Regions from separate parts of the Lysinibacillus sp. HST-98 genome, predicted to be linked through region 2. Evidence: riboswitches for the same ligand, from Rfam matches in the RefSeq annotation. Region 2 holds a riboswitch; the other holds the start of a gene.
What was found. Region 2 has a riboswitch for cobalamin ahead of JIN86_RS13840 (glutaredoxin family protein). Riboswitches for the same ligand answer to the same signal wherever they lie in the genome.
Positions count from the first base shown of each region.

Region 1: another riboswitch for cobalamin. It lies ahead of cobT (nicotinate-nucleotide--dimethylbenzimidazole phosphoribosyltransferase); the one in region 2 lies ahead of JIN86_RS13840 (glutaredoxin family protein).

Region 1 is NZ_JAENHX010000002.1:387,212-402,838, forward strand. Features, by position in the region: gene JIN86_RS07585 (IucA/IucC family C-terminal-domain containing protein) at 1-629, opposite strand, end outside; gene JIN86_RS07590 (ABC transporter ATP-binding protein) at 626-1,453, opposite strand; gene JIN86_RS07595 (FecCD family ABC transporter permease) at 1,500-2,540, opposite strand; gene JIN86_RS07600 (FecCD family ABC transporter permease) at 2,533-3,549, opposite strand; gene JIN86_RS07605 (ABC transporter substrate-binding protein) at 3,673-4,683, opposite strand; gene JIN86_RS07610 (CotD family spore coat protein) at 5,242-5,553, shown strand; gene glnA (type I glutamate--ammonia ligase) at 5,654-6,988, opposite strand; gene JIN86_RS07620 (MerR family transcriptional regulator) at 7,044-7,421, opposite strand; gene JIN86_RS07625 (methionine gamma-lyase family protein) at 7,576-8,829, opposite strand; gene JIN86_RS07630 (trimeric intracellular cation channel family protein) at 9,170-9,775, shown strand; gene cobT (nicotinate-nucleotide--dimethylbenzimidazole phosphoribosyltransferase) at 9,872-10,927, opposite strand; cobalamin riboswitch at 11,019-11,194, opposite strand; gene JIN86_RS07640 (hypothetical protein) at 11,628-12,029, shown strand; gene JIN86_RS07645 (rhodanese-like domain-containing protein) at 12,067-12,369, opposite strand; gene hfq (RNA chaperone Hfq) at 12,465-12,695, opposite strand; gene miaA (tRNA (adenosine(37)-N6)-dimethylallyltransferase MiaA) at 12,793-13,695, opposite strand; gene JIN86_RS07660 (alpha/beta fold hydrolase) at 13,682-14,599, opposite strand; gene JIN86_RS07665 (glycerol-3-phosphate dehydrogenase/oxidase) at 14,603-15,627, opposite strand, start outside.
Region 2 is NZ_JAENHX010000005.1:189,510-205,136, forward strand. Features, by position in the region: gene JIN86_RS13795 (sensor histidine kinase) at 1-2,614, shown strand, start outside; gene JIN86_RS13800 (response regulator) at 2,611-3,714, shown strand; gene JIN86_RS13805 (GNAT family N-acetyltransferase) at 3,786-4,289, shown strand; gene JIN86_RS13810 (DUF3888 domain-containing protein) at 4,386-5,126, opposite strand; gene JIN86_RS13815 (hypothetical protein) at 5,217-5,636, shown strand; gene JIN86_RS13820 (Lsa family ABC-F type ribosomal protection protein) at 5,669-7,150, opposite strand; gene JIN86_RS13825 (DUF2089 domain-containing protein) at 7,848-8,213, shown strand; gene JIN86_RS13830 (SHOCT-like domain-containing protein) at 8,227-8,613, shown strand; gene JIN86_RS13835 (hypothetical protein) at 8,623-8,904, shown strand; cobalamin riboswitch at 9,265-9,442, shown strand; gene JIN86_RS13840 (glutaredoxin family protein) at 9,561-9,785, shown strand; gene nrdI (class Ib ribonucleoside-diphosphate reductase assembly flavoprotein NrdI) at 9,782-10,141, shown strand; gene nrdE (class 1b ribonucleoside-diphosphate reductase subunit alpha) at 10,138-12,231, shown strand; gene nrdF (class 1b ribonucleoside-diphosphate reductase subunit beta) at 12,219-13,187, shown strand; gene dut (dUTP diphosphatase) at 13,200-13,637, shown strand; gene JIN86_RS13865 (stalk domain-containing protein) at 13,781-14,629, shown strand; gene JIN86_RS13870 (PaaI family thioesterase) at 14,711-15,202, opposite strand; gene JIN86_RS13875 (hypothetical protein) at 15,511-15,627, shown strand, end outside.

The DNA.
Region 1 (15,627 bases), on a different contig from region 2:
TTCGTCAAAGGATTTTTCCTTTCTCCAAAAATGGAGCCTGGTGCTAGGTTTACAATATAGTGATAATCCTCTTGTATACGAGCCTTTTCTTGCTCGCTGGCCCCTTCCCCTATTTTTGTTTCATAGAGCCAATTCACATAAATAGCTGTGTTTTCCCATAAGATTGTTTTTGGAATTTTACTTATTTCCGCTAATGACTGCCACACCTTCGCTAAATTATTCGCAAAGATTTCTCTAAGAACCTCATCACGCCATTTTTCACGGTCTTCAGTAGGTATTGACACTGTGCGATCAATTAGCCGAATAGTAGGAAGCCAAGGTTTTGTATATTCCGCTTCTACCCACATATTTTCAATTCTGCAATGTAGTCCTTTATCGTATCTGGACATAGCATAGAATGCTGAAGCTATCGTTAAGACACTATAGCGCTTCGCAAATAACGATGCCGTCACTAGGATAGAGGGCGATTGAAAGAAATGGGCAATTTTCTGTAAATAATCTAGAGCTTGTTCATTGTCCAATAAATTTTTGGCATATAAAGAGTAGGTAGCATCTACTGCAGGCTCTATCGCCAATCGATAGTCTCTTAGTAACACGGATGTTTCTTCAGCTGACAGTGTGAGGCTCAACAGATCCCTACCTCCTCTAATTTCACTGTTTGAACTGTTCGCCCCTTGCCATGTGGCACACATAAAGGTGTACCAAAGAGCGGGTCTTTAATAATGGTACAATCCATACGAAAAACAGTCTGGACCATCTCTTCTGTCACCACTTCCTCTGGCTTGCCTTGGGCATAAACCTGTTTATTACGTACAGCCACAATATGATGGGCATAGCGACAGGCTAAGTTTAAATCGTGTAATACCATAACGACGGTACGCCCTTCCTTGTCATTTAAATCAAATAGTAAATCTAAAATTTCTACTTGATGAGCCATATCTAAATATGTAGTAGGTTCATCTAGTAAAATTAGATCTGTTTTTTGCGCTAATGTCATAGCAATCCATACACGCTGCCGCTGACCACCTGATAATGCATCTACAGGGCGATCAGCAAATTCAGTCATCTGCGTTACTGCAAGCGCATTGTTTACAATTTCTTCATCCTCCGTAGACCATTGCTTTAACCAACTTTGGTGTGGATAACGACCTTGCTTAATCAATTGCTGAACAGTTAATCCTTCTGGTGCAACAGGGCCCTGCGGCAGAATAGCTAAACGTTTCGCCACCTCTTTCGTTGAAATGGCGTCTAGTTTATTCTGATCTAAAAAAATCTCACCCGACTTCGCTTTTTGTAGTCGTGCAAATGTCCGAAGTAGTGTAGATTTTCCACAACCGTTGGCCCCCACTAGTACTGTAATTTTTCCTTTTGGTATTTGAAGATTCAAATCCTCTAAAATAAGATTTTCTCCATAGCTTACATGTAAATTTTGTGCTTCTAAGACATTTTTCAAAATCCTGTCACCTTCTTCTCCTGCTTTTAACTTTTATCATGAAACTTTATTGATTGCGCGTTCTAAATAATAAATAAATAAAGAATGGTGCGCCAATAGCAGCAGTAAATACACCTGTTGGTAAATCTTTTGGTAAAAAGGCTGTGCGTGCCACAATATCAGCTACAATGACTATGATTCCACCTATAATAGCTGTCACAGGAATTAATCCTGCAAAGGAACGCCCTACAAGCATTCTGCTCATATGAGGAGCCACTAATCCAACAAAGGCAATGCCACCAGCAAAAGCTACTGCTGAACCAGCTAGCATGACACTAATGAGTAGAAATAGTACACGATACACTTGTACTTTAACACCTAGCCCTATCGCTATTTCATCGCCTAATTCCTTCACATTCACCGTTCTTGCTAAAATAAATGTTAGTGGCACTAAAATGACTAGCCATGGTAATAGCAAATAGACATCCTGCATATTAGCCCCATACAAACTACCTGTCAGCCATAAATAAGCCTTCGTTGTAGCAGCTACATTACTGATCACAAGCAGCATCGTCACAACCGCCTTTGCTAAGGCTGAGATGCCAATTCCAATTAGTACCATGCGAATGGGTGTGACACCTTTTCTCCATGACAGTAGATAAATGATGAAGGAGACAATACCAGCACCTAATATAGCAGCTAACGGTAAAAATTGAATGCTGACTGATCCCATAAAGTACACGATAAAAATAATTGCACCCATCGATGCTCCGCTCGTTACACCAATAATATCGGGGGCAGCAAGAGGATTACGGATAATTCCTTGTAAAATTAAACCGGCAACTCCAAGCGCAGCACCAACTAATAAGGCCATTAAGACACGCGGGAGCCTTAATGTATGTAAGACAAAATCATACTCTCCATTCCCATAGCCCAACAATTCTTTCACCACTGTCACTGGATGAATAAACTCACTACCAGCAGATAAACCCAGAACCGTTATGATGACTAATAATAAGCTTAATAGTAATAGTATCCAACCCGTTCTTTTAGCAATTTGAAAAGATATACGATTAGATTGCGTTCGCACTGTCACATAATTAGGCATTTTTTGCTAACCCCTTTCGTGCAATATAAATGAAGAAAGGAGCTCCGATTAAGGCAGTCATGACTCCAATCGGCATTTCCAATGGCATAATCACATATCTTGCCGCAATATCTGCCAACAGTAGCAATATTGCTCCCAACACGGCACTGTAGGGAATAATCCAGCGATAATCTGTGCCAACAAGATGGATCGCCATATGAGGCACAATCAAGCCAATAAAGCCTATTGAACCTGCAACAGCTACTGAACTGCCAGCAAGTATGATAATAATTATGCCTAGCGCGATTTTCGTGAGCATTGTTCGTTGTCCTAATCCTTTGGCAATATCATCTCCTGATTGTAAAATATTGATTGAACGCCCCATAAATATTGCCACCACTGTCACTCCTAAAATAAACGGTAGGACAGGCACGAGCATTTCAATACTACGCCCCGATACAGAGCCTGCTAACCAAAACAGGACACTTTGTAAACCTTGTTCATCGATGACTAAAAGCCCCTGCGTAAACGAGACAAATAGAGCTGTAATCGCTGCACCAGCTAATACTATTTTAATCGGTGTTAACCCATCTCTTCCTAATGAGCCTAGGAAAAAAACCATTGCACCCGCTGCACCTGCCCCTAAAAAGGCAATCCACATATAGCTCATTAAAGATTGAACGGAAAAAAGAGTAATGGCACTGACAATAAAAAATATGGCCCCTGCATTAATACCTAAAATATCAGGAGCTGCTAAAGGATTTCTTGTTAATGCTCGCATTAATGCACCCGCAATGGCAAGGCTTGCGCCAACTACTGTAGCGATCACAGCTCTTGTAAATCTAGATGTTCGAATAATGACATGCTCCTTATTAGCAGCATCAAAATGAAAAATAGCATCATAGATTGACGAGAAAGGTATGGACGTTTGACCAATAGCTATGCTGATTATAAATGCCAGCAAAAGAATCAAACAGCTGATGAGTAAACCTATTTGTTTCATCGGTCTACTGGAAAGAATAATTCTCATGTTATGCCAACTTTCTTGATCCATAATTTATCTGATGTAGGTTTTAATTATGCTCAAACACTACAATGAGAGGGCTGTTATTCAAGTATTCTCTAACACTTTTAACAGCCCATCCTTCATTCACTATTTTTCTAATTCAAACTTGTCATAAATATCATCCAGCATTAAATTAGCACTAGTAATACCACCTGCTAGATTCCAATTGATTTCATCTACCTGATAAACTTGATTCGCTTTCACTGCGTCAAGCTCTTTCCAAAGTGGATGGTTTGTCCAATCTTCATAAGTTTTTTTCACTGTCTCATCATTTTCCATAAACATATAAATAACATCAGCATTCATTTGGGTAATACTTTCCTTGTCCGTTAGCTTCACAATTTCTAAAGAATCATCTGTTAAATTTTTAGGACCTTGGAATCCAAGCTCAGATAAAATAGAACCCGCATAACCTGTCACATAAATACGAGCATGGTCTGCTCTGAAGTTGACAACAGAAACATGGAATGGCCATTTATCGCCAAGCTTCTCTTTAATTTTTGTTTGGAAATCAGCTACTCGCGTATCCCAATCGCCAAGTAATTCTTTCACCTTATCTTCTTGATTCATTGCTTGACCCATCATTTCCGCTGTTCCTTTGAAATCAAAAACTGTTTCATGAGCAACTGTTGGGGCAATCTGCGATAACTGATCATAAATTTCTTCATGACGTACTTTAGAAGCAATAATTAAATCTGGTTTAAGCTTTGCAATTTCTTCAAGGTTTGGTTGTGTTTCTTGTCCTACAATTGCAACGCCATCAAGCTCATTCTTCATATAATTATAAACAGGCGCTTCAGCCCAAGATTCTACTACCCCAACTGGCTTAATGCCCATAGCTACTGCAACATCTGTTGCGCCTTGATATAGTGTAACGATTTTTGTAGGTGTGCCTTCAATCGTTGTAGTACCCATTGCATGTGTAATCTCACGACTAGAAAATGCTGATTCTGTGTTACTTTCTTCTGCTTTGTCGTTCTCTTGTGAACTACTGGAGTTCGATGTTTTCTCCCCACACCCAACTAATAATAATGCGAAGGTTAATAGTAGTGTGAAAAGTACAAAAAAGTTCTTTTTCTGAAGTGATAATTTTGGCATACATTTCCTCCTAAGAAATAATCGACAACGATAATCATTATCAATTAAAGAGTATACTGTACGATTGTTTAATTGACAATATCTATTTTTTCAAAAAACATACTTTTTTAATAAAAATTTATTTTACATTATGCCGCTAGGAAGAACGTTATTTAAAAAACTTATTCATCGCGTTGAAAAAAAGCAAGTGGATGGTTGTTAGATTCTTTTACTTCTTCACTTCGAAAATATGTGCTATTTTGTTCACTACTGTTAGTATGAAAGAAGTGTTGCAGTATGATTGAGGGGAGGATCATCGCCCTTTGGAAAGGACAATGATGGAACGGAAAACGCCTCGCCCGCAAAATTGCTTTTTCCCCCGTTGACATCATCTTTTTTCAACAATATGTCATGCTTTCATTTCACTCAAAGACGTAGGCAAATTGATTATAGATTTTCTACTATTTTAGTTACTTGTTAGATTTACCTATGCATTAATAGGCAAATAAATAGACCCTATCGACGTATATCTCATATCTTAATAATGAACTACAACTTATCAAAACAGGAGGTAATAACATGTTTCAACGAAGACGCCATCCGGCAAAAGGTCCACACTGCTGTCCGCCACAAATGATGCCAATGCAATATGATCCACCACAATTTTTGCCACCAGAGCAATATGTACGCACAAATTATATTCATACGGTTGTTCCACACGTACAACCTGCACATGTTACAACAGTCAACAAACATATGATTGATCATCAGTACTATTTCCCATGCACAGAATCTGTCGTGAATGAATGCTGTGAAACACATACAATGTGTGGTATGCCACCTAACCCTTGCCATATGCCTATGCCACACCATCATAAACATATGCGCTAATACTAAAATAACGATGGGGTTGTCATATGACCCCACCGTTCCTAATATATGTTCAGAAAAAAACCGAGTCACCTTTATCAGGGACTCGGTATCTTTATGATTAATACATTTTTAAATATTGATCGCGTTCCCACTGATGAACAGTTGTACGGTACATATCGAACTCGATTTCTTTTGCTTCTTTAAAGTTTGCATAAATATGCTCACCTAGTGCTTCCTGTGCTACTTGATCTTTAGCAAGTAATGTTAGTGCATCATCAAGTGCTGCAGGTAGGTTTTCAATACCATTTGCTTGACGCTCTTCTTCCGACATCACATAGATGTTGCGGTTAATAGCAGCAGGTGGAGTTAGGCTTTGACGAATACCTTCAAGACCTGCTTCTAAAATAACCGCCATCGCTAAATATGGGTTTGCAGAAGGGTCTACAGAACGTACTTCAACACGAGTTGAAAGGCCACGCGCAGATGGAATACGAATTAATGGTGAACGGTTTTGTGCAGACCATGCTACATAACATGGTGCTTCATAACCTGGTACTAGACGTTTATAAGAGTTAACTGTTGGGTTTGTTACAGCTGTGAAACCTTGTACGTGTGCAAGAACACCCGCCATGAATTGCATAGCTGTTTCAGAAAGACCTAATTCTGTAGATTCATCATAGAACGCATTTTCTTTACCTTTAAATAGCGACACGTTAAAGTGCATACCAGAGCCTGCTTCACCAAATAGTGGTTTTGGCATAAATGTAGCGTGTAAGCCATGTTTACGAGCGATTGTTTTAACCACTAATTTGAATGTTTGGATGTTATCACACGCAGTAACAGCGTCAGCATATTTAAAGTCGATTTCGTGTTGTCCTGGAGCTACCTCATGGTGTGATGCTTCAATTTCAAAGCCCATTTCTTCTAGCTCTAACACGATATCACGACGGCAATTTTCCCCAAGATCTGTTGGCGCTAAATCGAAATAACCACCATGGTCATTTACTTCTAATGTTGGTTCGCCTTTTGCATCTAATTTGAATAAGAAGAATTCTGGCTCAGGCCCTAAATTGAAGCTTGAGAAGCCCATTTCTTCCATTTTTTTAAGAATTCGTTTTAGGTTGTTACGTGGGTCACCAGCAAACGGTTCGCCTTTCGCAGTGTATACATCACAGATAAAACGTGCTACTTTCCCTTTTTCAGAAGTCCAAGGGAATACTACGAAAGTATCAAGATCAGGATATAAATACATATCAGATTCTTCGATTCGAACGAAACCTTCAATAGATGAGCCATCAAACATCATTTTATTTTCAAGTGCTTTGTCTAATTGACTTACAGGAATCTCAACATTTTTGATAGTGCCAAGAATATCTGTAAATTGTAAACGAATAAAGCTTACGTTTTTTTCTTCGATGAGACGTTTAATGTCCTCTTTTGTGTATTTACCCACAGTTTTCCACACTCCTATAATTTGTCTAGCTTTTATGTTTACCCTACCCTATTTATTAATAGAATCGAGATAAATCCCCTCTTCGGATGGATGATTTTTGCATGCGCTGTGCTTGACGCATTTCTTCGCGCATAATTTGGCGTAATTCTGAATCACTTAAGTCTTGCTCATCAGTTGTTGCAACAGGATTTTTCTTTTTAGCAAATATTTTTTTAATCTTCGCCATATTCATACCCTGTTCTAAGTAGTCTTTAACCTCAAGCAATGTATCGACGTCATTTAGTGAAAACATACGTCGATTGCCTTCTGTTCGGTGCGGCTCAATTAAATGGTGTTCTTCATAATAACGAATTTGTCTTGCCGAAAGCTCTGTTAATTGCATCACGATACTCATCGATAATAACGGCATAGTTCGTCTAATTTCACGACTCATTTAAGTCCTCCTCCAATACCCGCTTATCATATAACGAATTTTTTTTACTGTCAACCAACCATGTAAGGTTATCTAACATGGTTGGCACTATTTTTTTCAATCAGATTAAAAATTGTAAAAAACTATTCATATTTAGGCTTTATCTATTGTCTTGTTATGCTTTTTGAATGGCTTGAACCGCACTGCAAATAGCAAATTTAACGTGTTCATATGTTAGTCCGCCCTGGATAAATGCTGTATATGGCGGTCGTATGGGGCCATCCGCTGTTAGCTCAATGCTGGACCCTTGAATAAATGTTCCCGCCGCCATAATGACATCATCTTCATAGCCTGGCATATAGGCTGGTTCAGGAGCATAATGGGCATTTATCGGTGAGTTGGCTTGTATTTCACGACAAAAGTCAATCATTTGCTGTGCTGTTTGGAATGATACTGATTGAATTAAATCTGTACGCTTCGCATCATAGCTCGGAGAAGTGCTCATGCCGATTTCCTCGAGCATTGCAGCTGTAAATATCGCCCCTTTTAGTGCTTGCGATACAACATGTGGTGCTAGGAAAAATCCTTGATAAAAATCACCTAGTGTATTTAATGTGGCCCCCGCTTCTGCTCCAATACCTGGAGATGTCATACGATAGGCACATTTCTCCACTAAATCTGCGCGGCCAGCAATATAGCCACCAATTTTAGCCAAGCCTCCACCTGGATTTTTAATGAGCGAGCCTGCCATTAAGTCAGCACCGACCTCTGTAGGTTCCTGCGCCTCTACAAACTCGCCATAGCAGTTATCTACAAAAATAATAGCTTTCGGGGCTATTTTACGTACCTTTACACACATATCTGCAATTTCTTCAATTGTAAAGGATGGACGTGTTGCATAGCCTTTTGAACGTTGAATCGCGATCATTTTGGTTTGTGCTGTAATGGCCGCTTCTACACCTGCCCAATCAATGGCCTGGTTATCTAGTAAATCCACATGTCGATAACCGATTTTATAATCTTTTAGTGAACCTGTATCTTTATCACCACCATCGACAATGGATTGCAATGTATCATATGGCTGACCAGAAATATAAAGCAGCTCATCACCAGGACGTAAAACACCGAATAGACTAAGCGTGATTGCATGTGTACCTGAAATAATTTGTGGTCGGACTATGGCTGCCTCTGCACCAAATACTTCCGCATAAACACGCTCTAGATTATCCCGCCCCTCATCATCATAGCCATAGCCGTTTGATGGATGTAAATGATAATCACTTACTTGATGCTTTCTGAAAGCTGCTAGCACCTTCTGCTGATTGTAGAATGCCATTTCTTCTACCTTGGCATGATAAGGCCGAACTTGCTCCTCTACTTTTGCCGCTAACGATAGCGTTTCTATTGATAAATTTGATGTAAATGTCATTCTTTCTTCTCCATTTCACAATGTCACGCATTTCAATCAGTAAGATTTATTGACTATCTAAATTGACTTCAATCACTCTAGAATTCCCTAACCAACTACTGGTATATGAACGCATTTGACGAATGTTTTTCTTTATTTTAATCACATTTTATCAATTTGTATGTGCACCTGTAAAACTTGCCTATTGTTTCTAAGAGGATTTTACGCTAAGCTAATGTGCGGACTCAATTCAAGAAGCGTATTTAATGACCGATTTTGGCTATTAAATTCATAGATTCTGTTACGTAAAACGTCTTTTAACTTTTAAAAAGTTTATTTATTGATAGAAGGGGTGAACGGGATGGCTTGGGAGGTTTTTAGTATCATAGGAACAATTGCCTTTGCTATTTCTGGGGCAATTATTGCCATGGAAGAAGAATACGATTTATTCGGTGTATATATACTTGGTATTGTGACTGCTTTTGGTGGAGGAGCTATTCGAAATTTACTCATTGGACTACCTGTCACAACACTTTGGGGACAGGATATGATGTTTCAAATAGCGCTTGCTGCGATTACGATATTCTTTATTTTTCCACATCATCTGATTCAACATTGGCATCGTTGGGGTAACTTCACAGATGCGATTGGCTTATCAGCATTTGCTATTCAAGGCGCACTCTATGCTGTCAAGCTTGATATGCCAGTGAGCGCAGTCATTGTAGCTGCTGTTTTGACAGGTTCAGGTGGTGGTATTGTACGAGATTTATTAGCTAGAAGAAAACCATTAGTTCTCCGTGATGAAGTTTATGGCGTTTGGGCAGCTCTTGCTGGACTGTTAATCGGCTTCGAGGTTTTTACAGGGGACATTTTCCTTTATATTTTATTCGCAGTGATTACAGCTTTACGTATTCTTTCCTATATGATGAAGTGGCGCTTGCCATTACGTAAATTAAATCGAGCATAAACACCATTCAGCCAATGACCAAAAATTAAGTCATTGGCTGTTTTATTGTTTTAGCTAATGTTTCATTCCTTATATGATTAAAAAAAGACATTTAACTTACCTTTTTAACAACTGCATTGATTCTTCTAAAGTCACCATGTTTTTCATCATCGAGCAAGCTGCATCTAAAATAGGAAAGGCTAAGGCTGCTCCAGAACCTTCGCCTAAACGCATATTCATATGCAACATCGGTTCAATGCCTAGTAACGCAGCGGCAATTTTTGCCCCTGGCTCCTCTGAAGCATGGGAAGGAATAATATAATCAATTACTTTTGGTTCGAGCTTATAAGCAATGAGGGCAGCTATAGTCGAAATAAATCCATCAATGACAACGGGTTTACGATGGGCAGCAGCGCCAAGAATAATACCTGTCATCGCCCCTATCTCTAATCCTCCAACCTTAGCCAGAAGATCAATAACATCATTTGGATTAGGCTTATTTAAGGTAATTGCTTTTTCAATAACTGCTGCTTTATAGGCAATGCCTCCTTGGCCTACTCCTGCACCAAACCCCGTTACTTCGATAGGGTCGTATCCCGTCAAAACTGCTAATATTGCAGCACTTGGTGTTGTATTGCCGATGCCCATTTCTCCAGTCCCAAGTACATCAGCACCTTTTATGATTTCCTCAGTGGCCACACGGATTCCTACTTCTATCGATTGAATGGCTTCTTGTTTGGACATAGCTGGACCTTGTGCCATGTTATCGGTACCATATTTAATTTTATGAATAAGGACTCCTGCATCAAGTGGAATATCTTCTTTTACCCCAACATCTACTGTGACCACCTTTGCATTGGTAATGCCCGCAATCGCACAAACGCCTGTACCACCCTTAGGAAAATTTAATGTTTGAAAGAGCGTAACATCTTGTGGATTCGTGGTTACACCTTCCTCGCAAACACCATGATCTGCAGCACAGACAATCATCACTTTTTTGTCGACCGTCGGATATAATTGTCCGGTTATACCAGAGAGCTGTACGGCAATTGATTCTAGTTTACCCAAGCTACCCGGGGGCTTACAAAGCGCATCAATCCGCTTTCTGGCTTGTTCCATACTTTTCATATCAACCCCTGGAATGTTTTGAATCGTGTCTTGTAATAATTGCATGATTATTTCTCCTCTCGTTCTCATAAGACAAAATAAAAAGTCTGTAGTTTATTGTCATGACAAATAAACTACAGACTTTTCCATCATCTATATCTTCTAAAGCAAGTAGGCAGGTCTCCTGGCTCAAGTTCAACACCTCATAGTACCTTCCCAGCAATTTGCTAGTGGCATACACTATGAAACTCCCTTATACAGTGGCGGGTCCGCTAAAGCTTTTCACTTTATTCCCTATTCTCCCTAGTGGGCACCTATTGCTTTTATGTAATTATGATAAATCTACTTTACAACTTTTTTATTGTCAAGAGGAAAAATTTTTTGAGTGTTAACTTAGTACAACCAGCTATTCAAACAATTTAGGAGCTTATCAAGAGCTTATAACAATAAAGGAATCCTTCACTTGGATTCCAAGTCTTCCTTAATTAGTGCTTTTTAGAATTCTCTATGCCTAAAACTCGGCTTGTTACAAAAACTATCGGCTACATCAATTGTCCTAACAAATAAATCACAAATTAACTCCATTTCCACCTTCCAAAACTTGTATTTTTCCAGTTCTCTAAGAAATGTTAAACATAAAATTGAAAAGCCCTTATAATCTGTTCAATGTAAACATAAATTATTTCTGAAACTTCAGTATTGAATTGATTGAAGATTGGGTAAGTATCAAAAGTAATAAAACGATAAAAAGTTAGGGGAAGATATAATGAATGCAGAAGAATTAAGAAATGCTATTGCTGAAACCTGTGAAACACACGATAGCCTCTATGCCCAACTCGTAAAACCGATTAATCAGTTGTTAATCAATGTCGACGCTTCGATCAGTGAAGAGACAGCAAATAAAATACTGGAAAATTTAAAGTTATTTCATAGTGGTGATAAATACTTGACGGAATGTCATTTGGAGGAGAGCCAAAATTTCTTGAAAGATGGCATTGAGCTTCTCCAAGAGGGGGATTTGGCGAATGGAGCACTACAAATTTATGGAGCTGGTCTAAACTTTGCTAGTTATGCTTCAAAAGTGCAGGGACAAAAAAACGTTAATATCTACAAAAACTTTGAAGAAAATTTTAATTTTATCATGGACGCCCTGAAAAATAAACCATGAAAAAAGAAAGAGTATACACTCTTTCTTTTTCCATGGTTTATTTAAATTCTAATTCTCCATCATAAGCCAGCATGCCGCCTTCAAGGTTTGTTACATCAAATCCTTGTGCCTCTAAGTAAGCACATGCATTGGCAGAACGAGCTCCAGCCTTACATACAATAATATATGGCTTTTCTACATCTAAATCCTCTAAACGTTCAGGGATAGTTCCGAGTGCAATATGTTGAGCACCTGGGATCATGCCATGTGCTACTTCATCCTCTTCACGAACATCGATAATATATAGGTCCTCATTTGCATCTAACAGATCTAATAATTGTGTTGTTTCCATTGTTTTCATAAACTTTGTCCTCCAAAATATAAAATTCCACTATCATTATAGCTTGTAGCAAAAAAAACAGCCAGTGTGAGTACACTAACTGTTTAACAAACTTATTATACTTCTGTCTCTAAAAACTCAATTTGTTTTGCTGGTACGAATGTAGAAATGGCGTGCTTGTAGATTAGGTGCTGCTTATTTTCAGCATCAAGTAGTAATACTGTAAAATTATCATATGATTTCACAGTCCCTTTTAACTGAAATCCGTTTAACAGAAATACAGTTACAAAAACACTGTTTTTACGTAGTTGGTTCAAGAACGTATCTTGCAAATTGATTGATTTCATCAAATAGCCTCCCTACTAACTTTCTACCTCTTCATTCCTATAGTAGCATGTTCTACCAATTTATCAATTAGTAATTTTTAGAAATTTTTCTTTATTCTTATAATCGATCATCAGGCGTAATAAAATGGACATCCATTTTATTACGGAAATAAGTAAGCTGTCTTTTTGCATAGCGACGGGAATTTTGTTTTAAGCTATCAATGGCTTCCTCTAGGGTACATTTACCATCTAAATAATCATATAATTCTTTATACCCGATGGCTTGTATAGACTGCACACCGCGGATATTTCGCTGCCATAATCCCTTCACTTCTTGCAGAAGACCATTTTCCATCATTAAATCAACACGACGATTAATACGGTCATATAGCACGTCTCGAGACATGTTTTGACCTAACCCTAAAATAACATGGTTGTAAAGGGGTACTTCTCCTCGATTTTGCGCTTCAGCTGCTTTTGATACACCGCTTAATTCCAGCATCTCTAATGCACGAATAACACGACGTGTATTGTTAGGATGGATTGTCTCCGCTGTTTGAGGGTCTAGTTTTTTTAATTTGTCATGCATTGCTTCAGGGCCAAGCTTTTCTAATTCCTCATAGTAGGCTTTTCGTGCTTCTACATCTACTTTTTCATCAGTAAATTGGAAATCATAGAGGACAGCTTGTACATATAAGCCAGAGCCCCCTACTATTATAGGTAATTTTTGACGAGATTGAATTTCCGCGATCTTCGCACGTACTAATTTTTGATAATCTGCTACCGAAAAAGATTCTGTAGGCTCTAAAAAGCTTAGTAAATGATGAGGAACGCCCTCCATCTCTTCTTCGGTAATTTTAGCTGTCCCAATATCGAGCCCTTTATAAACTTGCATGGAATCACCATTAATGACTTCACCGTTATATTTTTTTGCCAGTTCAATGCTTAATGCCGTTTTACCAGAGGCAGTCGGCCCCACTATTGCTACGACCTCTGCCTGCTGCAATTTAGTTTCTATCATATTTTTCTAACCACCGTAATAAAACTTGAAAGACCGCTTCTTGATTGTCTTCATTTAAAATTTCATGTCGTTTTTCCTCGAATAAATAAACCGTTACATCCTCTACACCCACTGCTGCTAACTGTTCAGCAACTTTGTAAACGCCTAGCCCCTGTTCACCAACTGGATCTTTACTGCCACTAATTAAGAGAATAGGGAGGTCTTTTCTTACTTTTGCTAATTCTCTTTTACGATTTAGTGTGGCAAAGCCAGTTGTCAAATCCACGAAAAATTGATTCGTTGGAATAAAGCCACAATAGGGATCATCGATATACTTTTCCACCTCTTGTTGTACTGAACATAACCAATCATAGGCAGTCTTCGGATTGGGAAATTGCTTATTAAAGCTACCAAAGCTCAATTGATTTAACAGCTTACTTTCAGTTTCTTTTCCTAGTCCCTTAGCTAAAGCCTTGGCTACTAGATTTCCTACAGCATGCAAGGCTGTCACATTTCCAGTGCCACAGAGAATAACATTATCTACTTGCTCTCCATATAATTGAATATAGCGTCTAGTAATGAAGGAACCCATACTATGGCCAAAGAGAATTAATGGTACATTAGCGTATGGTACGTGAAGTTGTGTAATCACTTCATGAGCATCTTTTACAACACGCTCAAAGCCGTTTTCTTCAGCAAAAAAGCCCAATGTCCCATTATATGCTGCCGTTTCACCATGCCCACGGTGATCGTGCATCGTCACAACATAGCCTGCTGCGTTGAGAGTTTTCGCAAATGTTAAATAGCGACCACTGTGCTCTGCCATGCCATGCAAAATGTGAATATGTCCAATACATGGCGTTGAAGGCTCCGATGTTCGAGTGAAGACAAATTGTTCATCCGACATTTGAATATAACGCTCCATCCCTTACTCCCCTTCTTTCACAAAATTTGTTGCATCGTTAATGGCTTGCTCTAATTCAGCAATATAGCTATTTTTTTGTTCCTCCGTATAATTTAAGCGTTGTTGCATCACTTGCATCACTTGCTGTTTATAAAGCTTTACTGCTTCAATATCGAAGTATAATAAACCAGTCCGACGGATAAAGAAGTCGCTTGGTGTATAGACCATTTCGGCTTCAATGCCATACAGTAGCATCGCATGTAAGGCAAGAGGCATTGTACTGCCATGTTCATGTAAAAATTTCACGCGATCAAATAAGGCATCTACATTCGTGCCATACTTTTGTACGAGATGCTTGGCTTCATCATAATTTAAGCCATACTGTACGCCTTCCCGTGCTTTATAGGCAATATAGTCAGGGAAATTAATAGCGTTAATTCCCTTTGCACCAGAAAGTGCTAGCTCACGTGTTAAACAGGCACTTGCATGCTTGTAGCGACGGGCCTTCACAATTTTATCCACAATCGTTTCAGCCATTTGGCGATAGCCCGTAAGCTTACCACCCGCAATCGTCATTAAACCACTTGGCGCTGTCCAAATTTCATCTTTCCTTGAAATTTCTGATGGATCCTTGCCTTTTTCATAAATCAGAGGTCGGACCCCTGCCCAAGAGGATTCAATTGTGTCTCTTGTGATAGTAGCAGTTGGAAAGATCTTTTTTGCAGCCTCCATTAGATAATCCACATCTTGCTGTGTTGCCACTGGATGTATAGGATTACCTTCATAGACAGTATCCGTAGTCCCTACATAGGTTTTGCCATCTCGTGGAATGGCAAAGGCCATACGACCATCAGCAATATCAAAATAAACAGCTTGCTTTAGCGGGAAATCCTTTTGTTTGAAGACAATATGAACGCCCTTTGTTAGACGTAATTGCTTGTTATCTGCTACCTTATCTTTTTGTCGTACGTCATCAACCCAGGGACCTGTTGCATTCACAATTTGGGCGGCATGGACATTGAGCATTTTCCCCGTCACATGATCCCTCA
Region 2 (15,627 bases):
AAGCGCGTATGCATCTGAAAATGATGATAAATATACCGTGTTTTCTCCTAGTGTCAATAAAAAACTAGACATTGTCATCCATGTTGCCAACTACAATTATCCTCAGGCTGGAATTGTTTATCCTATTGAATTTGGGACGATGCAGACTATTCAAAAGCATTATCACTGGAAAGTGTTTTTAGATCTAGTAGTGAGTATAGGTCATATGATAGTTGGTGCGATCTATGTTTTTACATTTTTACAGGATCACAAGCGTAAAGAAGAGTTATTCTTTGGTCTTTTTACTATTTCATTAGGTTTTTATATGTCGTTTATCAATCAAAAAGTGTTTTTCCTGTTATTTACTGATCTATCAACGGTTAATCAATTGCGTCTGCAATTAGGAATCATTCCACTTGCATTACTTGCTTTAACATTTTTTATAAATGCGATGTATCCACAATTACTAGAAAGAAAAATTTTTTACACGCTTGCCATAGTGCTTGGTATCGTGTTTGTTATGTACGGTATCTATAATCCCTTTACAAAAAATGAAAGAGCCTCTTCAGAATTTGAAATGATTATGAGAAAAATAATCTATATTAGTGTCACGGCTCCGGTTATTTTCTATAATATATGGATGCTTATAAAGGTCATGCTAAAACGTCTAGAGGCTGTGCGTTATGTACTAATAGTTATTACAGCGATTAGTTGTTATTCCATTTTACTCATTTGTAACTTTTTATTTGGGACGCCTTTTGACTATACAGAATTTTTGTTATTTTTACTAATATTATTTGGCTTTGCCTCATTATTAAATTATCGTGCCAATCAAGCTGTTTTAAAAATAGCCGCATTGTCAGAAGAATTGCTTGAACATAACCAAATGAAGAATGAATTTCTTCTGAAAACATCGCATGAACTCCGTGCCCCCCTAAACGGAATATTAAATTTATCCAGATCCTTAATGGAAGGTGCTCAAGGACCATTAAAACGATCTCAACAGGAGCAAGTTATTCTAATTCACAGCGTTACACAGCGTATAGGCCATTTAGTAGAAGATTTATTGTTTTCTTCCAATCAAATGACAGGCGAAGTAAGGATTAGTCTACGTAGTGTATCTCTGTCTGTTATACATGAAGTAGTGGCCGAAATTCGTAGTGTAATGCCCAAAAATAGTCAAGTAAGGGTAGCCGCAGAGATAAACGGGGATTTGCCAAAGATCTTCACGGATGAATTACGCTTTAAACAAATTTTATATAACTTGCTGCATAATGCGATTAAATTTACACAAAACGGAACAATCACAGTCACTGCGCATGTTGAACAGCAGCAGATGGTCATCCAAGTAAGTGATACAGGCTGTGGAATTCCAACACAAGAGTTAGATCGTATTTTTAATGCCTTTTATCAAGGAAACCATCATCATAATAAAGAAGGGTTAGGTTTGGGACTAAGTATTACTAAAAATATTGTTGAAAAATTAAACGGTAACATTCATGTGACAAGCACTGTAGAGGAAGGTACAACATTTACATTTACAATGCCTCTCTCAACATCAGAAAACGTAAGTAATGAACAAGCTACCATTACATCGCATACTGATACAGAAATACAGCTTCGATTACCTCTTATTTATAAAGGAAGTGATAAAAAAATACTGGTGGTAGATGACAACCATGTTAATATAAAAGCTTTAACGGAAGCATTAAGTTTAAAGGGATATACAGTGATCGCCGTAGATAATGGCTTTGATGCGATCGATTATATTAAAACCAATCATGTAGATTGTATGTTAATCGACCTAATGATGAATGGGATGTCAGGTTATGAGTTATGTAAACGTGTACGTAAACAATATGATATGCTGGAACTACCCATAATTATCTTAACTACAGTAATGAAGCAATCTGACTTACTGCAAACGTTAAAAGTAGGGGCGAATGATTATCTACAAAAGCCGATTTCTACCGATGAACTTTTTATTCGTATTGAATCTTTATTGGCTGTTCGACAATCATCAATCGATGCGATCGAAGTAGAAATGAACTACTTATATTCACAGGTCACACCACATTTTGTATATAACACCCTTAATACGATTATTGGTTTAAGTTATACAGATATGGAAAACACACGTGAAGCTCTTTATTGTTTAGCCACTTATTTCCGTGCAAAATTGAATGTTCATTACCGAAATAGCATTGTCCCCATTGATGAGGAGATGGAGCTTGTAAAAGCCTATTTATCGATTGAAAAAATGCGCTTTGGAGATCGTTTACGTATTAAATATGATATTGACGAATCGATACAATTAGGAATCCCTGCTTTGTCTATTCAACCACTAGTTGAAAACGCAGTATTCCATGGAATTTCTAAGAAAGTAGAGGGAGGGACCATTGAATTAAGCCTACAGAGAGAGGGACAATTTGTAAGAATTAAAATCTATGATAATGGTGTAGGAATTTCAGAAGAAAAAGTGCAACAATTGCTAAATGAAGAAAGTACAAGAATTGGCTTTATGAATCCATTAAAGAAATTTAAATTAATAAAAAATGCTAGTTTACGAATTTACAGCAAAGAAGGAAAGGGAACAACAATTGTCATTTTATTACCAGCGGGTGGTGGCACATGAATATAATGATCGTTGATGATGAAAAATTGGCCATTGATGTTTTAACGATTATGGTTAAACAACTTGCCCAATTTCAGATTAACATTAAAGGAACATTTACAAATTCAACTGAAGCCCTCCAGTTTCTTGAAAAAGAAATAATTGATGTAGTGTTTTTAGATATTGAAATGATTGACACACACGGTATGCAACTTGCAAAGCTGTTACTACACAAGCAACCATCCTTACAAATTATTTTTGTTACAGCTCATACACAATTTGCAGTGGAGGCTTTTGAAGTAGAGGCAACAGATTATTTATTAAAGCCTGTACATGAAAAACGACTGATTATAGCGTTAACAAAAGCACAGAAAAAAATGGTCGTTACGGTGGCGCCGAGGGTTGAGAAAAACTCATTATATGCGCATACATTAGGCAGCTTTTATCTACTGGATGTTCAACATAATGTGATTAAGTGGCGTACGAGAAAAGTACGTGAACTATTTTTATATTTACTATTTCATCAAAAAAGGCCTATGTTAAATGCAATTCTTTTAGAGGAATTGTGGCCAGATTTGGACTTTGAAAAGGCAGCTAGTAATTTACATACAACTATTTATCATTTAAGAAAGATATTAAAGGACAATGGCATTCAAGATCCAATACTCTTAGTCAATAATCACTATAAATTAAATGCTCAAATTCAAACTGATTATGATGAGCTGAATCAACTATTGGAGCAGGAACAACATGATGAGAAATCCATTCAGCAGTTATTGAATTGCTATGAGGGTGATTTTTTATTAGATGAGGAGTATTTATGGGTTAATCAAATCAGGCTCCGCTTAAAGCAAGCTGTATTACATGTACTTGAACAGTATATAGCACGTCCAAACGCTGCACATACTTTATTAAAGTATAATTGCCTACAAAAGCTATTAGAGCTAGACGAATATAATGAATACTATATGTTTCAATTGTTAGAATTCTTAATTCAACAAAATAGAAAACAAGAATGTATAAAATTCTTTGAATCTATAGAGGCAAAATTAGCTGAAATTGATCTCCCTGTGCCAGAAAAAATTTATAGAAAATACAACGAGTTCTTACTCAACGTTTAGAAACGATTTCGGAAAAGTAATTTCTGTTTTAATAGTAGGCAATAATTTTATAAAAAGGGGATGCTTTCGACATGCAAAGGATTGAAATAATTGAGCTTCACCATATGGAGCAAGATTTGGAGGAGCTTACTGAATTATTGATTATGGTCGTAGATGAAGGAGCATCCGTAGGTTTTTTACCTCCACTCACACAAGAACAAGCGATAAAATATTGGCAATCTGTCTTGGCGTCAGATGTCTTGTTATTCATTGCGAAAATAAATAAACAAATTGTAGGTAGTATTCAATTGCATTTAACTAGCAAACCAAATGGCATTCACCGTGCTGAAATTTGCAAGTTACTGACACACCCCGACTTTAGACGCAACGGTATTGGACGAGCGCTGATGCAACAAGCAGAGGAACAAGCAAAACAAGAAAAACGTTCCCTGCTAGTTCTAGATACGAGAGAAGGAGATCCTTCCAATAAATTATATAAATCATTAGATTATCAAGAAGTGGGGAAAATTCCTCAATATACTATTTCACCAGATGGAGAATTAGAAGCAACCGTAATTTACTATAAATTCATTTAATCATGGTATCGAATACAAAAAATAACTGAAAACGTATAGACAGGGAGCTCTTAAAAAATGAAGCCTAACTGATGGAATCAGTTAGGCTTCATTTTTCTATATATACCACGGCAACAAATCCTCCATTTTCTTACCTGGCTTACTTGTTTTATCTGTTACGATCCATGTGCCGTCTTTCTTTTGCAGTTGATAGCTTACATTTGTACCATCCGCCCTTTTAAAGAGCATATAGCCGATATTACCCTTGATAAAGGTGACAGGGTCTATGACATTTTTGTAGGGAATCTTTCGCTCAGGAAATAAAATATGGGTCACTATTTCCTCTGCAATCGTAGCAAGGGGTTTCATATCACTATTTATTTCAGCTTGATATTGCAATTGATCGTAATGATAGGAAGTATACGATGCTAAGTCCAGCTTAAAACTCTGCTTTATATCTAACAGTGTTGCCCTATAGAATGCGTTTATTGCCTTTTCTACATCATCTGCCTCATGTATATAGCGAAGTGTACTGACACCAGTTGGACTGACTTCAAATGTAATGATTTCCTTACTGTAGGGTGGGGAATGTGCATGCTCAAAGGTGGTAGCTTCCACGTCAACCCTAAAGCTAAACTGACTTTCTCTAACAATCTTTAAAATTTTCACATCATATAAGCCGTACTGCTTAGGATAGCCGTAGTAATGATCAATTTCCTTTTCGATAAATGGATTAAGGATTGTAATGAATGTGTCCCTGATTAGTTGATCATCAGCTTGTTCACTTTGCGCATAAATCTTACATGGCACAATGAACATAGTGAAGATAGCCATTAAAACATAAGCAAATTTTTTCATGGAATAGTGACCTTTCTGCAGGATGATACTTTATAGAGTGCACCAATCACAGCAAATTATCGAGCATTTTTAAAGAAAGGGAATTGAACAATGGGAAAAATAATAATGCCCTTTTTATGTATGCTTTTGTTATTTCCAACAGCTACTTCGGGGTCAGAACCTGAAGGCTTAAAATGTCCAAATCCAGATGTATTGATGGAAACAACGGAGAAAGACAAAAATGAGCTTAGTCAAGCATTAGCTGACATCATTCCAAAAGTATATGGCTCAAGCCCTGATGATCAGGAGTGGCAAATTGAGGTGATAAAGCCCATGCCCATATTAACTGGCATGGAGGAGAATTACTATAAAATGGCGGTGAACTTCTGTGGAGAAAATGTGGCTAATCACTCCTGGTTTGTTCGATTAAGGTTTCCAAGATTACTGCCAGCGCAAAGTGCATCACTAGGTGAGCTATATATCGTGAAAGAGACAACTACTAAATGGGTCCATTGGTTTCAATATCATTAAAAAGGAAGAATCCATAAAATGGATTCTTCTCTTTACGACATCGCTACCGTTTTCGTTGCTATAGTTTGTTGAAATGCCTGATCATGCTCAACCATTACCATTGTGAGATGGGAGCTTTTTATGAGCTCTTCAATCTGCATGCGTGAATAGATATCAATAAAATTGAGTGGTTCATCCCAAATATATAAATGAGCCTTCTCACACAAGCTTTTAGCAATCAGCAGCTTTTTCTTTTGCCCACCAGAATAATGAGAGATATCCTTCTCAAATTGAATACGCTCAAAATCCATCTTGCGCAGGATTGATTTAAATAACGTCTCATCAATACCATGCTCTTCAATAAATTCCGATAGCAATCCCTTTAAATGGGATGTATCCTGCTGAACATAGGAAATGACTAGACCTGAAGCTAACTTTATCGAGCCTGTATGTTGGATGGGATTACCTAGAATAAGTTTTAACATACTACTTTTTCCGCTTCCATTTTTGCCATCTAAAACAACTCGATCCCCTTGTGCCACTTTGAAGCTAATAGGCTTATTCACAATATGGTCATCGTATTGAATGGATACATCTGTTACAGCAACCATTTCTTTTGATGGATATGCCAATGGCTCTACTTTCAATGACTCAGTTTTTTCCACATTTTTTAGCAGCTTTGATTTTTCCTCAATAGCTCTTTGTTGTCTGGATTCCAAATTCTTTGCTCGTTTCATCATTTTAGCTGCTTTATGCCCGACAAAGCCTTTGTCCAGCTTTGAACCTGAATTGGTTGTGCCATTTTTGGAGGCTTCCACTTGATTAGACCAACCTACCGAACGCTTTGAAGATTGTTTTAATCGATCAATATCTTTTTGCAGTCGTTGATTGGTTACTTCTTCGTGCTCCTGCTGTCGATCAAAATTTAACTTCCAAGAAGAATAGTTTCCACTTTGAACGTCAATATTGGCTCTATTGATCGATAGAATATGGTCAACACAGCCATCTAAAAAGTTTCTGTCATGTGAAATTAAAATAAATCCTTTTTTCCTGCGAAGATAATCTGAAACCGTCTTTCGTGCATCCGTGTCTAGATGATTGGTTGGCTCATCAATTAATAAAAATTGACCCTCTGTCAAAAACAACGCAGCAAGCAGCACCTTTGTTTGCTCGCCATTGGATAATGTTTTAAAAGGACGATACATGACCTCCGCATCTACATGTAGGTAAGCTATTTCACGTAGACATTCCCAATCCTCTGCCTGAGGACAAATTTCTTCAAATATTTCGTGGGTATATTTATTTGGATCTGAAACAGGGTAGGGGAAATAAGTAAAGTCTACAGAAGAGATGATTTTTCCGCTATACTCATATTTTCCTAATAACAACTGAAAGAATGTTGTTTTACCTCGTCCGTTTCTACCGATAAATCCAAGTTTCCAATCGGTATCGATTTGGAAGTTGACATTCTCAAAAATATTGTCAAAGCTACTTGGATAAGAAAAAGTTAAGTTTTGTACTTGTATCATGGACATGATAATTCCTCCTTTGTATTACAACAGTTTACTTTTCATACAAAGTCGGTCTATCCATCTATGTTTCATTTCTCCGTATAAGCAGATGGATATTAACGACTTATACGGAGTGTTACATGCGTCACAATAGTTTCTAAATCGCTCATATTTTTCCTCTCCTTTATGGGTAAATGAAAGGTACAAAATCAACTATGAAGCAAGAAAAAATCCCTCCACTTGTGCATTGGAAGGATTAGTCTTTCACTAAATAAATACGATTTGCCATTTGAGTCATGACAAATACAATGCAAACTGATTGTTAAAAATGGATAAACTAACCCTATATTTTGTGTTTGAAATCATTCAATTCAAATAAAAATATAGTTTAGTTCTTCATTGTCCATTCATCAGTCCTCTCATAATTGTCTTTTTATAGTAACAAATTTTTTTACAGAATACAATGTAACCTTATTTTCAATTCTAAACTGTCATGATCTAACTGATGTCGCTAGCTACAAGTAGAATAGAAAACACATACATAGAGTAAAGTTGACTGTGCTATGATTGCTTACGACAAGCAATACAGCAATGATTAATTAATATTTTTAATTCAATAATTAATTTTATTTATTTTATAATTAAAAAAATCAATTTTTATTATTTACATATTTAATTTCTTTGTTATATAATCAACTTAACTTAAAGGAAGGAGTTCACTATGGCTTATCAAGTAATCACAAATTGCCCTGTCTGCAGTAAAACATTAAAAATTACGAAGTTACAGTGTTCTCATTGTCACACGACCATTGAAAATGAATTTGAATTGTCGAAGCTAGCATCCTTATCACAGGATCAGCTTCATTTTGTGGAAGTGTTTTTAACCTGCAGAGGAAACATTAAAGAGGTTGAAAAGGAACTGGGTGTTTCGTATCCAACAGTTCGAGGCAAGCTAAACGACATTATTTCATCCCTTGGCTATGCTCAAAAGAAGAAAAATGAAGTAGACGAGAAAAAAATTGTAAGCATGCTGGAAAATGGCGAAATCACAACGGATGAAGCCATAAAGCTCTTAAAAGACGAATAGGGAGGAACGGACCATGAAAGAGGAAATCACAAAAGTGTTAACCATGATTCAAGAGGGAAAAATTGATGCGGATAAAGGATCAGAGCTGATTCAAGTGCTACAACAGAAAGAAGACTCAGAGAACAAATTTGTGGAAAAAACAAAGTATTTAGAAAAAACATTAAAGGTTCGTGTTGTATCCACCGAAAATGATAATGTTACGGTAAACTTGCCGATTAAACTTGTTAAAGCCGTATTGATGGCAGGACACAGCATCGCTGCGAGTATTCCACAATCAGAAAAATACGTAAAAGATATCGACATCAATCTTCTTCTTGAAGCAATCGAAAATGAATTAGACGGACAAATTGTAGATATAAAATCAGCAAACGGGGATTCCGTTGCAGTCTTCATTGAGTAGAGGCAACGAATGATGCATGTAAAAGTGAAAGCAAAAGATGTTCGCTTTACAGTCCCAGTTCCCTATATTGTGCTAACCATTGTCCTCTCCATTTTAACTTCTAAATGGATTCAGCAACAAGCCAATAAGTGGACAAAGGCATACTTCGATCGAAAGAACATAGACTTTACCTTTCCGATCATCGACAAAGAAATGCTAAAGCCGATTATCAAGGAACTACAAAATTATAAGGGAGTCGTGCTAGTCGATGTCAAAGCTCAGGACGGGACTGAGGTTAAGATTAGACTATAATCCCAATGATAGAATGGTAAGAGCATGTTATGATAAAAGCATGCTCTTTATTAATTTAATGAGCATCATTTGAAATGGGTAAGAGATGATCATTATTTCAGGATTTATGATAGAAGCTACTATTTTTCAATGGTACATAAAATAGAACATTTCTTTCAGAATTCTAGATACACTTTGATAGATAAACATGTACATCGTCTAAAATAGATTTTTGATTTGGGTATAAGCGATTAGTGGTAATCTATTTGGAACTACATAATTAAAAATACTGAATAATCCAAAAATAAAGAAGTTTAGAATCTTGATTTACTTTTCATTTGAAGGATGGTACACTTAAAACTATTGAACAACAACTATATATTGTGTTCGTTTTACAAAGGTACTACTACATGTAGTTTAAAAGGGAAGTTCGGTACAATTCCGACGCTGTCCCCGCAACTGTGTAGCTGACGATGATTGCAACCACTGTGCATTTGCATGGGAAGGGAATCAGAGAATGAAGCAAAGCCAGGAGACCTGCCTTTATAAAACAAATTTATCATTTCTTCGGGGATTAAGAGATGGGAACGTCAGTATTTTTGGTATGTTAACGTTTCCATTTAGCCTATCTCTCTAGAGGAGATAGGCTTTTTTATTTTATGAAAAGAGGGATTTCTATGAAACTTTATACGAAAACAATTTGTCCAAAATGCCTATGGGTAAAATCTGAACTACAACGTGCAGGACTTGAAGCTGAAATTGTTAACATCGATCACGATGAACAAGCAAAGCAAACGATTATTGACGCAGGTTTTTTAAGTGTGCCTGTTTTAGAGATGAATGAAACTTTTATAGGAGATGTTCAGGAAATTGTTTCTCAAATTGAGTTGATTGCCCTATGATTGTTTACGCGAGTCGTACAGGTAATGTCCGAAATGTTGTATCCAAATTAAAGGCAGAATGTATCGAGCTCTCGGAGGAATTGCGATTGAACAAGCCCTATCTTTTAATTACCTACACAGATGGTTTAGGTGACATTCCAGCAAAGGTACAACGTTTCTTAGAAAAAAACAGGGATTTTTGTAAAGGAGTAGTTGCCAGTGGTAATAGTAACTTCGGTCATCATGTATTTGGCGCTGCTGGTGAGAAAATCGCTGCTACCTATCATGTACCCTTAGTAAGGAAATTAGATTTACGAGGTAATCAAACGGATTACGAAGCAATACAAACGTTTTATGAAACGAGGGTAATAAGATGAAAACCTATTTAAAGCTTAATAATGACGTACTGAATCGTTATAGTACAACTGGATTACTTGAGTTAGAAAAGGACCGCGAAGCTACGCGCCGCTACTTTTTAGAGTATGTTAACGTACGTTTGCGTTATTTTATAGATATTGAGGAAAAAATTCGCTATTTAGTTGATGAGGGCTACTATGAGAAAGCATTTATCGATATGTACGAGATGGAATTTATTAAGAAGCTGTACAAGAAAGCCTATGATTATAATTTCCGCTTCCCATCCTTTATGAGCGCAAGCAAATTTTATGATAGCTATGCTATGAAAAGTCGTGACGGGGAAGAGATCTTAGAAAAGTATGAGGATCGTATTGTCATTATTGCTTTGTATTTGGCTCAAGGAAACACGGCTCTAGCAGAACGCTCTGTCGAAGCAATGATGGAAGCCTACCAGCCAGCAACACCAACTGCTTTAAATAGTGGTAAGAAAGCACGTGGTGAATTAGTTAGCTGCTTTAAATTATCAATGGATGACTCCATGAACAGTATTGCTGAAAATATTGGCTATTGTTTAGAGCTATCACGCCTTGGTGGTGGAGTAGGGGTCAACTTAACAGATTTACGCCCTTTAGGTGATCCAATTAAAGAGATATTAAATCGTGCAAGTGGTGTCATCCCAGTAGCAAAACTGTTAGAAAATTCTTTCAGTTATTCGAATCAGCTAGGGCAACGAAATGGCTCAGGCGTTGTTTATCTAAATATTTTCCATGCAGACATAGAAAATTTCATATCATCAAAAAAACCAAATGCTGACGATAAAATTCGCCTCGCAACTCTTTCAACAGGGATTATTATACCTAGTATTTTCTTCGAACTGATGAAACGTGATAAGGATATCGTCTTGTTTAGCCCATACGATATTTTTAAAGAATACGGTAAACGTATGTCTGAGATTTCCATTTCAGACATGTACTACGAGCTACTTGATAACCCAAAAATTCGTAAAATTAAACGTTTAAATGCACGGAAGCTTTACACAGAGGTGAAAAAAGCACAATTTGAATCAGGCTATCCGTTTGAAATCTTTGATGATAATGTCAATAAGGTACATCCTTTAAAAAATATTGGACGTGTCAAAATGTCCAATCTATGTACAGAAATTCTGCAAGTGCAAGAGACAAGTATCATTACGGATCAGGATCAACCAAATGACTATGGATTAGATGTATCGTGTAACTTAGGTTCCATCGATATCCATGCAGCAAGTAAAGTGAAGGATTTCGGCGCATTAGTCGATACAGCGATGCACCTACTAACAAATGTATCGCAAATGACGCATATTAAAAATGTACCGTCTGTTGCAAAAGCCAATCAATTAATGCATTCTGTAGGGCTTGGCTGTATGAACCTCCATGGGCATCTGGTGACGGAGGGCATCCTGTACGGCTCAAGAGAGTCGATTGATTTCATGGATCACTTTATGGAAGCGATGAACTATTATTCACTGAAATCTTCGATGGAAATGGCAAAAGAAAAAGCTGCAACCTTCTATCGATTCGAGGACAGTGATTATGCATCTGGTAGCTATTTTGACCAATATATCAATAAAGCTGAAGAAGAATTGTCACCTGTTGTATTGAAGGCGCTTGGCAATATTCCAATCATCACAAACAAGATGTGGGAAACGTTAAAGCAAGATGTGATGCAATACGGGCTATTCCATTCCTATCGTTTGGCTATTGCCCCAACTGGTAGTATTTCATATATTCGTAGCTGTACGGCTTCAATCGCTCCATGTACAGAGCGCGTAGAGGTTCGTGATTATGCCGATAGTAGAACCATTTATCCAATGCCTCATTTAACAAATGACAATAGTCATTTATATGTGGAGGCGTATGATGTGAATCCGTATGATTTAATTGATTTATATGCAGCTTCTCAAAAGCACGTTGACCAAGGTATTTCCATGACGCTTTATGTAACAGACAATTGGACAACCGAACAATTGGCTAAAGTATACATTTATGCGTGGATAAAGGGCATTAAGTCCGTTTACTATGTTCGTCAACGATTACAAAGCTTAGAGGAGTGTGTAGCATGTCAAATATAATTTATGAGGCAGTCAATTGGAATAAAGCAACAAGTGAACTTGCCCAAATATTTTGGGACCAGCAATGGAAGCAAATTTGGTTTCCAGAAGAAATTGCGGTCAGTAAAGATATTAAACAATGGAAAAGCTTTGAGCATCAGGACACATATAAAAAAGTATTTGCAGGATTAACCTTACTGGATACTGTACAAACAAATATCGGAATGAATCGTGTTGCCGCTTATACAGATGATTTACAGGAGAAGGCTGTGCTAACCGTTTTTGATGCATTCGAGGCGATACATGCCAAGTCCTATTCTTATATTTTCACAACGCTTTGTACAAACGAAGAAATCGATGAGCTATTTGAATGGGTCAAGAAAAATGAATTTCTACAGTATAAGGCCAATAAAATCGCAGATATTTATAATAGTATTGAAGAAGGCAATCCAGAGAGCCTATGGAAAGCGATGTTCTCATCCGTTATGCTTGAATCTTTCCTGTTTTATTCTGGCTTTTTCTATCCACTATACTTAGGGGGACAAGGCTTCCTACGAAACAGTGCCGAGATTATTTCACTTATCTTGCGTGATGAGTCTATCCATGGGGTAGCAGTTGGATTTTTTGCTCAAAATCTATTCAAGCAATTTTCAAAGGAAAAGCAAGAAGAGCTACATTTGTGGGGCTATGAGCTATTATTAGATTTATATCAAAATGAAATGAAGTATACAGATGATATTTATGCGGAAACAGGATTATCACCTGAAGTGCGAGCCTATGTACGTTATAATGCTAATAAAGCATTAATGAATGTCGGCTTTGAAGCCATGTTCCCAGAAGAAGAAGTCAATCCAATTGTGATGAATGGTATTCGTAATGAAGGCTCCACATATGATTTCTTTTCACAAAAGGGTGCTACCTATGCCAAGGCAAAAGTTGCGCCGATCACAGATGACACATTCAATTTTAATCGTTAAGGATGAAGAACAATGAATCTAGAAGTAAAAATTAAAAAAGTTCACGCTGATGCCATGCTACCGATACAAGCCAACCCTGGTGATGCAGGCATGGATCTCTATTCCATAGAAGCAGTAGAAATCCCAGCAGGCGTAGCCAAACTCATTAAGACAGGTATACAGATTGAATTACCTAAAGGAACGGAAGCCCAAATTCGACCAAGAAGTGGACTAGCATTAAAGCATAGTGTAACCGTACTGAATAGCCCAGGCACTATAGATGAAGGCTATAGAGGCGAAATCGGTGTTATTTTAATCAACCATGGTCAAGAACCATTTATCGTAGAAAAATCAATGCGCATTGCTCAAATGGTTATACAATTTGTTCCTTCTATTCAATTAGTGGAAGTAGATGAATTATCTCAAACAGAGCGCGGAACTTCTGGATTTGGCGCAAGTGGTACGAAATAGCGTGTGTATATAAACCTCATAAAGTTTACTTAAAAATCCTGCGAAGATGCAGGATTTTTTTGTTACCGTTGCTAATAACAGAAGGAAATAATAGGGTTCATATGGAATGAAGTAATGATAGCGAATTAAAGGAGCTAATAATCATGAAAAAAATATGTTCAGGTATTTTCCTTATGTTGATTGTCCTTCTTACATCTATCACAACTGCTGCAGCAGCTAGTAGTCAACTAAAAGTGGACGGTATGACAGTACAAACGGATGTGAAGCCCGAAATAAAAAACAATCGAACAATGGTACCTTTACGCGTGATTAGTGAAAATTTAGGGGCTAAAGTTCATTGGTCGGATGGCCAAGTGATACTGACCCAAAGTGAGATGAAAGTCAGTTTAAAGTTGAACAGTAGTAAAGCCACAGTAAATGGAAAAACGGTATTATTGGATGCAAAGCCATACCTAAAGAATGGACGCACCATTGTACCATTACGTTTTCTAGCAGAAACTCTTGGCTGTAAAGTTCATTACGATCATTTAACGATCTCAATCGATACAGAGCCATTGATGATGAAGGGGGTGGAAGTGAAAGCATTCCTTCATGAATACCACATGACAATGGGCGGAGTAGTCGAGCAAATCAATGGCAATGCCTATATGGAAGAAATGCACCGTATATTTACTAAAAATATGGGCAAGAAGATAAAACAGCCTAACGACTACACATGGTCTGTCCATAGCACCGTAATTGGGGGCTATTATAAAATGGGCCAATATGATTTCCTGAACAAGGAAGGTAGTAGCATAGCACGTTATGATCTCTATTCGTTGGTGCAATCTTCAGATAAACCTTTGACTGGACAGCCAGACGTGTTGATTTATGATGCCACTGTTGACCAATGGTATGAGTTTAACAAAACTGCCAGTGACGCTATTTATTCGTTAATGGAAACTGCCACGAGAAATGGCTTTGTGACAGTTATTAGTAATACAGTTCCATGATGATGAATCCATTAAAAACGCAATAGAGAGCACATCTATGAATAAGATGTGCTCTTCTTATTTTAGTGAGGATAAAAAATGCTAATCATTTTTATTTAGAAAAGTACTAGGCATGACTACAAGAACTACTGTTCCACGAGCACAAAGCGTATCCTGCGCGTAAACTTCAGTTTCTACTTTCCATTTCTTCGGATGAATTTCTTCAACAGTGCCAATTGCCTTTAAGGGAACATCTTGGGGTGTTGGCTTTAGGAAATCTACATGAAGGTTAGCCGTTACAAATCGAGGTGGCTCCGCTCCATCACCAATTTCATGTCCATTTTTACGATGCAAGGCAAGCGCTGCCGACCCTGTTCCATGGCAATCAATTAATGAAGCAATTAAACCACCATAGATAAATCCTGGAATACCCATATATTTTGATTCAGGTGTATAGATTGTAATCGTCTTTTCACCATGCCACCCTGTGCGAAGATGATGACCATCATCATTCAAACGACCACAGCCATAACACCAAGCGATATCATCTGGATAAATATCTTGAATTGCTTTTTCTACTTTTAATTCTTCCATTTTTCTCTCCCCAATACTCTAGTATTATATGTTTCTCATCGAACGTTAATCATTTAAGTATAATTAATCATTGCCATTCCATCAATAAAAATCTAAATATTCCATCTATTTAAACTAAGTAAAAAAGCACTACCATAAAGTTGGACAAGTTTTATAAATGACAGATGGAGAGGGCTGGTATCAGGAAGAAGGAAAAGCTGCATAGCTTGTAAAATGCTGGCATGGTGCAACAAAAGAAAGATGGTATACTAAGATCGTTACATTTTTCTTTTACCGTGCTGAAGAAGGAATTAAAGGAGTCAAAAGGGATGTCATTAGAAAAGATAATCGATTGTATTTGCAAGGAAGCAACCAATAAAGACAGAAAAAAATTAGAAGAATTATTAGAACAATTGTACGATTATGAAAGTGCTAAAATACTTGAT